3 regions of the Neorhizobium sp. PAMB6716 genome follow, and region 3 is predicted to be linked to each of the others. Evidence: riboswitches for the same ligand, from Rfam matches in the RefSeq annotation. Region 3 holds a riboswitch; each other region holds the start of a gene.
The links. A riboswitch is a leader RNA that binds a small molecule or an ion and turns the genes downstream of it on or off. The one in region 3 is predicted to bind cobalamin.

Region 1: another riboswitch for cobalamin. It lies ahead of AC4CWH_RS11295 (CbtB domain-containing protein); the one in region 3 lies ahead of AC4CWH_RS17165 (DUF1636 family protein).
Region 2: another riboswitch for cobalamin. It lies ahead of AC4CWH_RS19405 (ABC transporter substrate-binding protein); the one in region 3 lies ahead of AC4CWH_RS17165 (DUF1636 family protein).

Annotation. Positions count from the first base shown of each region.
Region 1 is NZ_CM177835.1:2,293,312-2,296,579, reverse strand. It holds gene AC4CWH_RS11305 (c-type cytochrome) at 1-104, shown strand, start outside; gene AC4CWH_RS11300 (c-type cytochrome) at 195-1,109, shown strand; cobalamin riboswitch at 1,193-1,408, shown strand; gene AC4CWH_RS11295 (CbtB domain-containing protein) at 1,434-1,610, shown strand; gene AC4CWH_RS11290 (CbtA family protein) at 1,721-2,545, shown strand; gene AC4CWH_RS11285 (hypothetical protein) at 2,542-2,880, shown strand; gene AC4CWH_RS11280 (DJ-1/PfpI family protein) at 2,891-3,268, opposite strand, start outside.
Region 2 is NZ_JBZAYW010000002.1:171,792-175,059, reverse strand. It holds gene AC4CWH_RS19415 (hypothetical protein) at 1-45, opposite strand, end outside; gene AC4CWH_RS19410 (hypothetical protein) at 666-1,223, shown strand; cobalamin riboswitch at 1,241-1,482, shown strand; gene AC4CWH_RS19405 (ABC transporter substrate-binding protein) at 1,675-2,709, shown strand; gene AC4CWH_RS19400 (FecCD family ABC transporter permease) at 2,727-3,268, shown strand, end outside.
Region 3 is NZ_CM177835.1:3,544,269-3,547,536, reverse strand. It holds gene AC4CWH_RS17175 (cobyric acid synthase) at 1-141, opposite strand, end outside; gene cobO (cob(I)yrinic acid a,c-diamide adenosyltransferase) at 141-755, opposite strand; cobalamin riboswitch at 855-1,061, shown strand; gene AC4CWH_RS17165 (DUF1636 family protein) at 1,191-1,616, shown strand; gene cobW (cobalamin biosynthesis protein CobW) at 1,628-2,665, shown strand; gene cobN (cobaltochelatase subunit CobN) at 2,665-3,268, shown strand, end outside.

The DNA of each region.
Region 1 (3,268 bases), 1.3 Mb from region 3:
TTCTGGCCTCCATGCCCGCCGATCAGGCAGCCGTGGGGCAGGCCATGCAGACGCTGGGCGCCGATTGCGGCACCTGTCACCAGGCCTATCGTCTGAAGCGCTAAGCGCAGCCTTTTATGATCGCCGCCCGGCACCCTGTCGGGCGGCGGTTTTTTGGGCATTCGGGTTTTTAAGAACATGAACGGGGAGCGGCCATGGCATCGACATGGGCCAAAATCGCACTGGCGGGTGTCTTTGCCGTCGTGGCGGGCGGCGCGGCAGCTTATGCGCTGACGCGGCCCGCACCACATCCGGCAGACTATTGGGCAGGGCTCGGCGCGGCGGATGTGGCAAACGGCGAACACCTGTTCTGGGCCGGCGGCTGCGTCAGCTGCCATGCGCCGAAAGATGCCAAGGGCGAAGACCAGAAAGTCCTGTCGGGCGGTCGCGCGTTGCCAACGGCCTTCGGCACGTTCCACGTCCCCAATATCTCACCCGATCCAGAGGCTGGCATCGGCCGCTGGACGCTGGCGCAGTTTGGCGATGCGATGACGCGGGGCGTTGGCCCCGAGGGTGAACATCTTTATCCGTCTTTCCCCTACAGTTCCTACGCGCGATTGACGCCAAAGGATGTGAACGATCTCTTCGGTTACCTGAAGACGCTGCCGGCAAGCCGCAATGTTGCGCCGCCGCATGAACTCGGTTTCCCCTTCAACCAACGCGTGACGCTCGGCGGCTGGAAGCTGCTGTTTTTCAGTGCAGACCCGCGCGTTGCGCTCGACAACCCGAGCGATGCCGTCAAGCGCGGGCAATATCTCGTGGAAGGGCCCGGCCATTGCGGCGAATGCCATACGCCGCGCAATGCGCTCGGCGGCTTTGAAAGTGGACAGTGGCTGGCAGGCGGGCCGAACCCGGAAGGCGAGGGGCGTATTCCCAACATCACCCCCGGCGGAAAGGCCATCGGCAGCTGGAGCGAGGGCGATATCGCCAATTATCTCGAAACCGGCTTCACCCCTGAATTCGACAGTGCCGGCGGCTCCATGGTGGAGGTGCAACAGAACCTTTCGCACCTGCCCAAAAGCGATCTGGAGGCAATTGCGGCCTATCTGAAGGCGGTTCCTTCCCGCTGAGCAGGGGAATAATCGCGGTACATCCGCAAAACTCGGAAACCCCAGGGTTGCGACGCGTATTGACAGGCCCCCGGTGGCGGGCCACAAGAAGAGCGTGTGACGGTTCCTGCCGGATGAAAGATCTGTCGGGATGAAAAGGGAACACGATAGGGCATCGAGAGAAGTGCCTCATTCGTGGCTGCCCCCGCAACTGTGAGCGGTGAGTTCATCGACTGTTTTGGCCACTGGGAAACCGGGAAGGTCTGGTCCTTGAACAGCGACCCGCGAGCCAGGAGACCTGCCGCCGCACCTGTCGTCAACGCATATGCAACGAGGGGTTTTTGCATGTCGATCCAAACATCCACCGCCGGCACTTCGGCGAAATCCACATCCATGCTCCAGGCCGTTTTTGCGGTCGCACTTGGCCTGTTCATCGTCGGCTTCGTCGGTTTTTCCCATGCGGAAGCCGTGCACAACGCTGCCCACGATACGCGCCACGCCAACGCCTTTCCCTGCCACTAACGCGCGCTCCATCTGAAAAGTACCAGGTCGTTCAGCCACGTTTAAATCGGGTATCGCGCTTGCCGGACATCGTCCGGTTCATAGGCGCTTTGCCCGCACGGGATAAGGTTATCTTCATGTTCAGATCCATTGTCTTCTCCGCCGTTGTGGTGGGGATTGTGAGCGGTATTGCCGTCTCGCTGATGCAGATGGTTGGCACCACGCCGCTCATTCTGTCTGCCGAAACCTATGAAAACGCAGGTGCCGCCGGCCATGACCACGCGCAAGCGGCAGCAGCACCCGTTGCCGTGCCGGCCGCTACAGAAAACCCTGCCTCCCACGTCCATGCCGCCGGAACGGCGCCACATGAACATGCCGATGGTCACGGTCAGGAAGGCCATGACCACGGGGGCCATGACCACGGAGACGGCTGGGCGCCGGCCGATGGGCTGGAACGGCTCTCCTATACGGCAGCCGCCAATATCCTGACGGCCATCGGTTATGCGCTGGTGCTCTGCGGGCTTCTGTCTGTCGCTATTCAGGGCGGGTTTGCCAAAACCATCGATTGGCGCACGGGCCTTTTCTTCGGCCTTGCAGGGTTTGCCTCTGTCATGCTGGCGCCAATGGTGGGGCTGCCGCCGGAACTGCCGGGTTCTCCCGCCGGCGATCTCGGCGCGCGCCAGATCTGGTGGCTGTCGACGGCCTTTGCCACCGCACTCGGTATCGCGCTTCTGGCATTTCGCCGTGACGGGTTTTCCGCTGTCGCCGCCATTGCGCTGATTGCGGCACCGCATCTCATCGGCGCACCGCTGCCGCCAGACGGCGAACATGCGCTTGCCCCGCTTGGGCTGGAACGCCAGTTCATCGTGGCAGCGACGCTGACGAGCCTCGTGTTCTGGGCGCTTCTCGGTTCTCTGAGTGGCCTCCTGATGAAGCGTTTCGAGGCGGCGCGGTGAGCGAAAGCGCTCCTGATCGCTCCGCAATCTGGCGCGACGATCTCGATGCCCTGCAGTTTGGCGTGCCGGGGCAGGGCAGTCTCTGCCTTGTCCACCGGCTCGCCTTTCGCGCACTTTTGCCTTCTGGCCCGGGAGAAAGCCTTTCCCGGCAGGCCTGTCTTGAATTTTTCCTCAGCGAAAGCCGGCATTTCGAAGCCGCGGCCATGGCCAAGATCGCGCGGCTGAAACTGGCCCCCGGCCGAAACCTTCACCTCAACAGCCGCGATATCCGTCGCGCCATGGCGGGTGAAATTTCGGATGGGCCAGTGAAGGCCTGCCGCGTGCTGGGCGGCTGAGGCGGTCGTTTCAGCCCCGATGATGCTCGGCGGAAAACGGCGAAAGCTCCATCTGCGCTTCCGGCGTCCACAGATCGAGCGCCTTCAGGATTGCGACGGTGAAGCTAAAAGGCGCGCTGCCGGCCGCCGTCACGATCCCACCATCGCAGACGGCCTGCGGCTGATCCCGGTAACGGGCAGCGCCCTTATAGGCCGGATAGACCTGATGGGCGGCAAGCGCATTTCCCGTATGGGCAACGTCGTTCAGCAGGCCGGTTGCGGCAAGGGCGGATGCCGCCGCACAGATGCCGCCGATGAGTTTTCCCGCGTCGTGAAACCGCTGGGCAAGCGGTGCAAAATCCGGGGCCGTCCCGGTTTCCCAGCTCATGCCGCCGGAAATGACCAGCGC
Region 2 (3,268 bases), on a different replicon from region 3:
GCCATACCCCGGATTACAGCTATCATAGCTGATTTCACCCTGCATAAAGGGATCCCTTTTTCCGACGGTGTCTTGTATTAAGAAGTCGTTAATTTTTCAGTGTTTTATGAATTCTGGGTTCCAACAAAACGCGAGTTATTTTTACAAGATTTATCGCATTATTGTCAATGGTAACACTTATAGTGAAATCAAGCTTTCTGCGCATTTTTTGTACCTTGGGCACTGAATAGGCACGGCGCCGAAAGTGGAAAAATCATATATTTCAAGCCACAAACTGTATACCGACACAGAACGGCAGAATTTGTCTGCCGCCTGAAACTTTGTTGCCAGCCAACCCCGCAATCGGGATTGCAAAGAGCGACGCAGACGAACAATGCGCGACACCGCAACTCACACATCAAGCAATGAGCGATAGGCGCCGGTCGACGAAGCAAATCAGCGTCAGCGGCGATCTAGCGCATTGATCCCTAAATGAAAAGCCAGTTAAAACATATTCATGACTGCGCATAAACGGACCCGAGGCAGGGCCAAAAGGCCGCACCGCACCCTGGCTCCAGTCCATCACGGCGAAGAACAAAAGGAGTGTCGCGCCGCTCTTTTCGCTCGGCGAAGCACCCGCTCAGCTTTTACCGCAACACTATATCTGACGACAGATTCGCCTGCAAATGAGACAAGAACAAGGCAAACAGCGGTTTGCCGTAACGTCGCACCGCAACATGGCAGAAGATCCGGCGCAGGCGCTAGTATTTCTTTCCGGTATCGCTCCAAAACGGGACGGAAGAAAAACACGCAAGAACCGTTTCCGACGCGCCCGTCCCGAAAAGGGGCAGATTTTGCCGCGCTACCGTGATCACCGATCCATTATGGAGCGGGCAAGAGTTGAGCACCCTAGAGCGCTTGCAAACCCGCAACTGACGATCCCCGTAGCAGCGACGGGATGCCCGCATCCTTCCGCCGGGATCGACCATCGCCAAACCCGCCAGGCGGCAGGGACCGGACGCCATGTCACAATTTCCGATAGGTCGAAGGCGCTCGTCATGAGCATCGCCAGTTTGAACACGCTGCCGGCTGGCGATTCGCTGTCAGCACGCATCAAGCGGGCAAAGCCGCTCCTGTGCAAAATCCGGGAAACCCTCTGGACAAAACATTTGCGCCCTCATAAACGTAACGATATTACATTACGTAACGAAGGCAGATCGTATTGCGGCTATGCTGCGCCTTGACGCGGTGTTGTATGGCAGCTTAACTGGTCGTTGATGGTTCCCCGAGCCGGCTTTCCGGTGGAGGGGATTAATAGGGAACACGGTGCAGAGCCCATCTGGGGTCCAAAGCCGTGGCTGCCCCCGCAACTGTAAGCGGATGCCGATCATCCTTGTGGCGCCTGATAAAGGCGCCATGCCACTGCACGACAAAAGCGTGCGGGAAGGCAGATGAGAAGCGCTAACCGTGAGCCAGGAGACCTGCCATCGCACTGAAGTCCAACGTCACGGGCGGGGATGCCCGGAACAGGAGCTGACAATGAATGACACTCGCTTTTGCGAGCACCGCATGTCGAACCCTCAAGCGCCCCAAACGCCAGACATCCGTTCACCGAGGCTGGCTGCAGCCGAGGTGCCTTATCGCAGGTCCGTTTGACGGCCATACACTGACAGGGTTTGACCAATGATTTCCAGCATGACGCAGTTGCTGCGCCGGGCCGTACCGGCTTTGCAGCTTTTTGCCGGCCTTGCCGCCACATTTGTCGCTTCGGGCGCTTTAGCCACTGAAACCACCTATCCGCTGACGCTCCAGAACTGCGGGCGACAGATTACCTTTTCAAAAACGCCGGAAAGGGCCGTGTCGCTCGGACAAAGCACGACGGAAATTCTCTATATGCTCGGTCTCTCCAAGACAGTGGTTGGCACGGCCGTCTGGCTGGGGCCGGTGCTGAAGGGTTATGAGGAGGCCAATGCGGCCGTGCCGCGCCTTGCCGATAACGACCCGAGCTTTGAAAGCGTCATCGCCACAAAGCCCGATCTCGTCACGGTGCAGTTCCAGTGGCATGTCGGGCCAAAGGGCACCGTCGGCTCGATTGCTCAGTTTGAGGATCTCGGCGTGCCGGTCTACACCTCGCCGTCGGATTGCATCGGCAAGGACAATTCCTCCGGCGGCGACGGTGTGCGGGCAGAAGCCTTCAGCATGGACCTGATCTACCAGGAAATCCGCGACCTCGCCCGGATCTTTAACGTTCAAGATCGCGGCGAGCAGGTGGTGGCCGATCTTGTGGCGCGCGAAAAGGCCGCCCGCGCCAAGGTGGCAGGCGCCACGTCAAAACTATCGGCCGTCTTCTGGTTTTCCAGCGCAACGCTTGCCGCAGACCCTTATGTGGCCGGCAAGAACGGTGCGCCGGGCTACATCATGAAGGCGCTCGGCATAGAAAACGTCATCGACAGCGACGAGGAATGGCCAACCGTCGGCTGGGAAACGATTGCACGGGCCAACCCGTCGATCATCGTCACCGCCCGCATGGAACGGCGCCGTTATCCCGCCGATGACATCGCCGTCAAGACGGCCTTCCTGCAGAAGGATCCGGTTGTCAGCCTGATGCCGACGGTGAAGGCCGGTCATGTGGTGGAAATGGACGCGCAGACGATGAACCCGACCATCCGCACCATCGATGGCATCGAGGTTCTGGCCGATGCGATTGCCAAGGCGGGCCTTTCGCGTTGAAGCACAGCCGCACGCGCATGGCGGTGGGGGCAGCCTGTGCTGCCCTTGCTGCCCTTCTACTCGCGCTCTGGTTTGGAGCCGCCATCGGCGAAACGGCAATTCCGTTCGAGGTGGTGGCGAAAACTGCCGCCAACCGCCTGTTCGGCGCCGGTTACCCGCTTGATGCCATCGATGAAGGCATCGTGTGGAGCTACCGGCTGTCGCGTGTGGTGGTGGCCGCCTGCTGCGGGGCGGCGCTCTCCTTGTCTGGCGTCGTGCTGCAGTCGCTGCTGCGCAATCCGCTGGCCGACCCTTACGTGCTCGGCATTTCCGCCGGTGCGTCCACCGGCGCGGTATCGGTTGCGATCTTGGGGCTCGGCGGCGGCATGATCGGCCTGCCGCTCGGCGCCTTTGCCGGCGCCGTCATCGCCTTTGTGCTGGTCAGCCTCTTGGCCATGCGTGCCGGGCGCGGCTCGGCCGCCATCATTCTGGCGGGTATTGCAGGCTCGCAGCTCTTTCACGCGCTGACCTCCTTTGTCGTGACGAAAGCTGCCAATGCCGAACAGGCGCGCGGCATCAT
Region 3 (3,268 bases):
CATGTTCTGCGGCTTGAACGGCAGAACGCAAAGCCCGCGCAGCGTAAAGGCGCGCGCAAGGCCCGCCACGATGAGCGATTTGCCGACATCCGAACCGGTGCCCTGGAACATCAATGCCTTGGCGGGCCTTTGCTGCGTCATCAGAACTCGATCCCGGCTTGCGCCTTCACGCCGGCCTTGAAGTGATGTTTTACGAGCGTCATCTCGGTCACCATGTCGGCGGCTTCGATCAGCGCCGGCTTGGCATTGCGTCCGGTGACGATCACATGCAGGTCGGGGCGGCGAGCTGAGAGATCAGCAATCACCCGCTCGAGATCGAGGTAATCGTAACGCAGTGCGATGTTCAACTCGTCGAGGATCAGGAGGCCGACGTCAGGCTCGGCCATCATTTCCAGCGCCTTCTCCCAGGCCCGTTCGGCAGCCGCCACGTCGCGTTTCAGGTCCTGCGTGTCCCAGGTAAAACCCTCACCCATCGTGTGCCAGATCATCCGGTCGCCAAACGCCTGCAGCGCCACGCGCTCGCCCGTATCCCAGGCGCCCTTGATGAACTGGACAACCGCCACCTTGCGACCATGGCCGAGCATGCGCAACGCAAGTCCGAAGGCAGCCGTCGATTTGCCCTTGCCGGGGCCGGTATTGACGATCAGCAGACCCTTTTCGAGGGTCTTTTCCGCCACTTCCGCATCCTGCACCGCCTTGCGGTTTTCCATCTTGCGGCGGTGGCGCTCGGCCTCGCGTTCGTCGATTTCCTTCATCGGGCTCTCCTGGCGCATCGTCGGGAGGCGGGACTATAGTCGAACCTTTTCCCGCGGCAATGCCTTGTGTCCCGCCATTGACACGCAAGCGGCTAAGCGCATAGTGACAGGGACAACGGTCTTTTCCCGGCAACGGGGAAAGCTAAGAGGGAACGTGGTGCGGTTTTTCAAAAACCTAAACCACGGCTGCCCCCGCAACTGTAAGCGGGTAGTCCGGCGCATCAGGCCACTGAAGGCAACTTCGGGAAGGCGGCGCACGGGCGACGATCCGCGAGCCAGGAGACCTGCCGTTGACGACAGATGATCCAGCCGGGCGGGGTGCTCCGGAACGGATAGTTTTCGAAAGACATGGGGCGCCGATAGCGGCCTTCCGTGTCTGCACCCCGCTATCGTTTGGCAGGCCGTTCAGGCACATCGGTAAAAGGTGGGGTGACAGTGGATTTATCAGCACGAAACGAGCGTCCCGAGACGGCGGATATCCCCGTCCATGCGGTTATCGTGCATGTCTGCGAAACCTGCCGCAGCGCCACGCAAGACCCGGCTGCCCCCCGCGAGGGCGCCGTGCTTGCACAAAACCTTGCTCACCATAACGAACCCGGCATCGAGGTGAAGAGCGTCGCCTGCCTTGCCAATTGCAAGCGTGGTCTCAGCGCCAGCATCCAGAGCAGCACCGGCTGGAGCTATATTTTCGGTGATCTCACCACCGAGAGCGGCGAGGATCTTCTCATTGGCGCGCGCCTGCTTGCCGGCTCGGCCGATGGGCTGATGCCCTGGAAGGGCCGCCCGGACAGCCTGAAACGCGGCATGATTGCCCGCATTCCGCCGTTTCCCTCCGTTGAATCCCAGAACCAGAAGCCTTGAAGGACGATCCCATGACCTCTTCCCTCGCCCGCATTCCCTGCACGGTTGTCACCGGTTTTCTCGGCGCCGGCAAAACCACGTTGCTTTCCCAAGCGCTGCAGAACATCAAGGGCAAGCGGCTTGCCATCATCGTCAACGAGTTCGGTGATGTCGGCATCGATGGCGAGATCCTGAAAAGCTGCGGCATCGAAAACTGCCCCGAAGACAACATCATCGAACTGGCAAACGGCTGCATCTGCTGCACGGTGGCTGACGATTTCGTGCCGGCGATCGACCGCATTCTGGCGATAGAACCGAAGGTGGATCATATCCTCATCGAAACCTCCGGCCTTGCGCTGCCAAAGCCCCTGATCCAGGCCTTCCAGTGGCCGAGCGTCAAAAGCCGGGTCACAGTGGATGGCGTGATCGCCGTGGTGGACGGGCTGGCGCTGGCCGAAGGCCGCGTGGCCGATGACATGGAGGCGCTGGCCGCCCAGCGGGTGAACGACGACGCGCTCGACCATGACGACCCCGTCGAGGAGGTGTTTGAAGACCAGATCGCCTGCGCCGACCTCGTGATCCTCACCAAGGCCGACCTTCTCTCCCCTGCCGATCTGGAAAAGGCCCGCGCCCATGTGAGCGCCCACCTGCCGCGTGCGGTGCGCATCGTCAATTCGGAAAAGGGCGCGGTCGATCCCGCCGTGTTCATCGGCCTTGGGCTTGCCGTCGAGGACGACATCGAGAACCGCAAGACGCATCACGACGATGAACTGGACCACGAGCACGACGATTTCGACAGCTTTGTCCTCGATATCTCCGCAATCTCCGATCCCGAAAGCCTCAGCCGGCGCATTGCCGATGTGACGGCGGCCGAAAAGGTGCTGCGCATCAAGGGGTATGTGGAAGTAAAGGGCAAACCGATGCGGCTTCTGGTGCAGGCTGTCGGCCCGCGCGTGAACCATTATTTCGACCGCGCCTGGGGTGACGGCGAGGATCGTCGTTCGCGTCTCGTCGTCATCGGCGAAAAGGGCATCGATGCCGCCCGCATCGGACAAATATTGGCGGCCTGATGCACATCCTTGCCACCACATCCTCGTCGCTCGACGATCTGATCGAACCGGTCGATCTCAACCAGACGCCGGGCGATGTGGTGGTGCTGTCCTTTACCGACAGCGACCTGAACGGCATGGCTTCGGCCTGGGACAGGCTTTCGCGCGCCGACCTTTCGCTGCGCCTTGCCCAGCTTTCGGACCTGCGCCACCCGATGTCCGTCGATCTCTGGATCGACAAGGTCGCCCGCCATGCACGGGTGCTGATGGTGCGCGTGCTCGGCGGTTATGATCGCTGGCGTTACGGGGTCGAAGAGCTGTCGCATCTGGCGCGCGCAAAGGGGCTTCCGCTCATTCTTCTGCCCGGCGAATGCAGCGAAACCGACGACCGCCTGACGGCTGCCTCCACCGTATCCACCGACGAGATCACCCGCCTCCTCGCCTTTTTCCGCGAGGGCGGGCCTGACAATCTCGACCGGTTGGCGTTGAGCCTTCAGGCCATGGCGGATGGTCAAGAAGATGTACGGCCGGTGGCTGAGGCTGTGCCAAAACTCGGCTTTTACCGGCCCGGCCACGGCGTGGTCTCCTTTGCAGACGCGCTGGAGGGGTTGGCGGGCAAAAAAA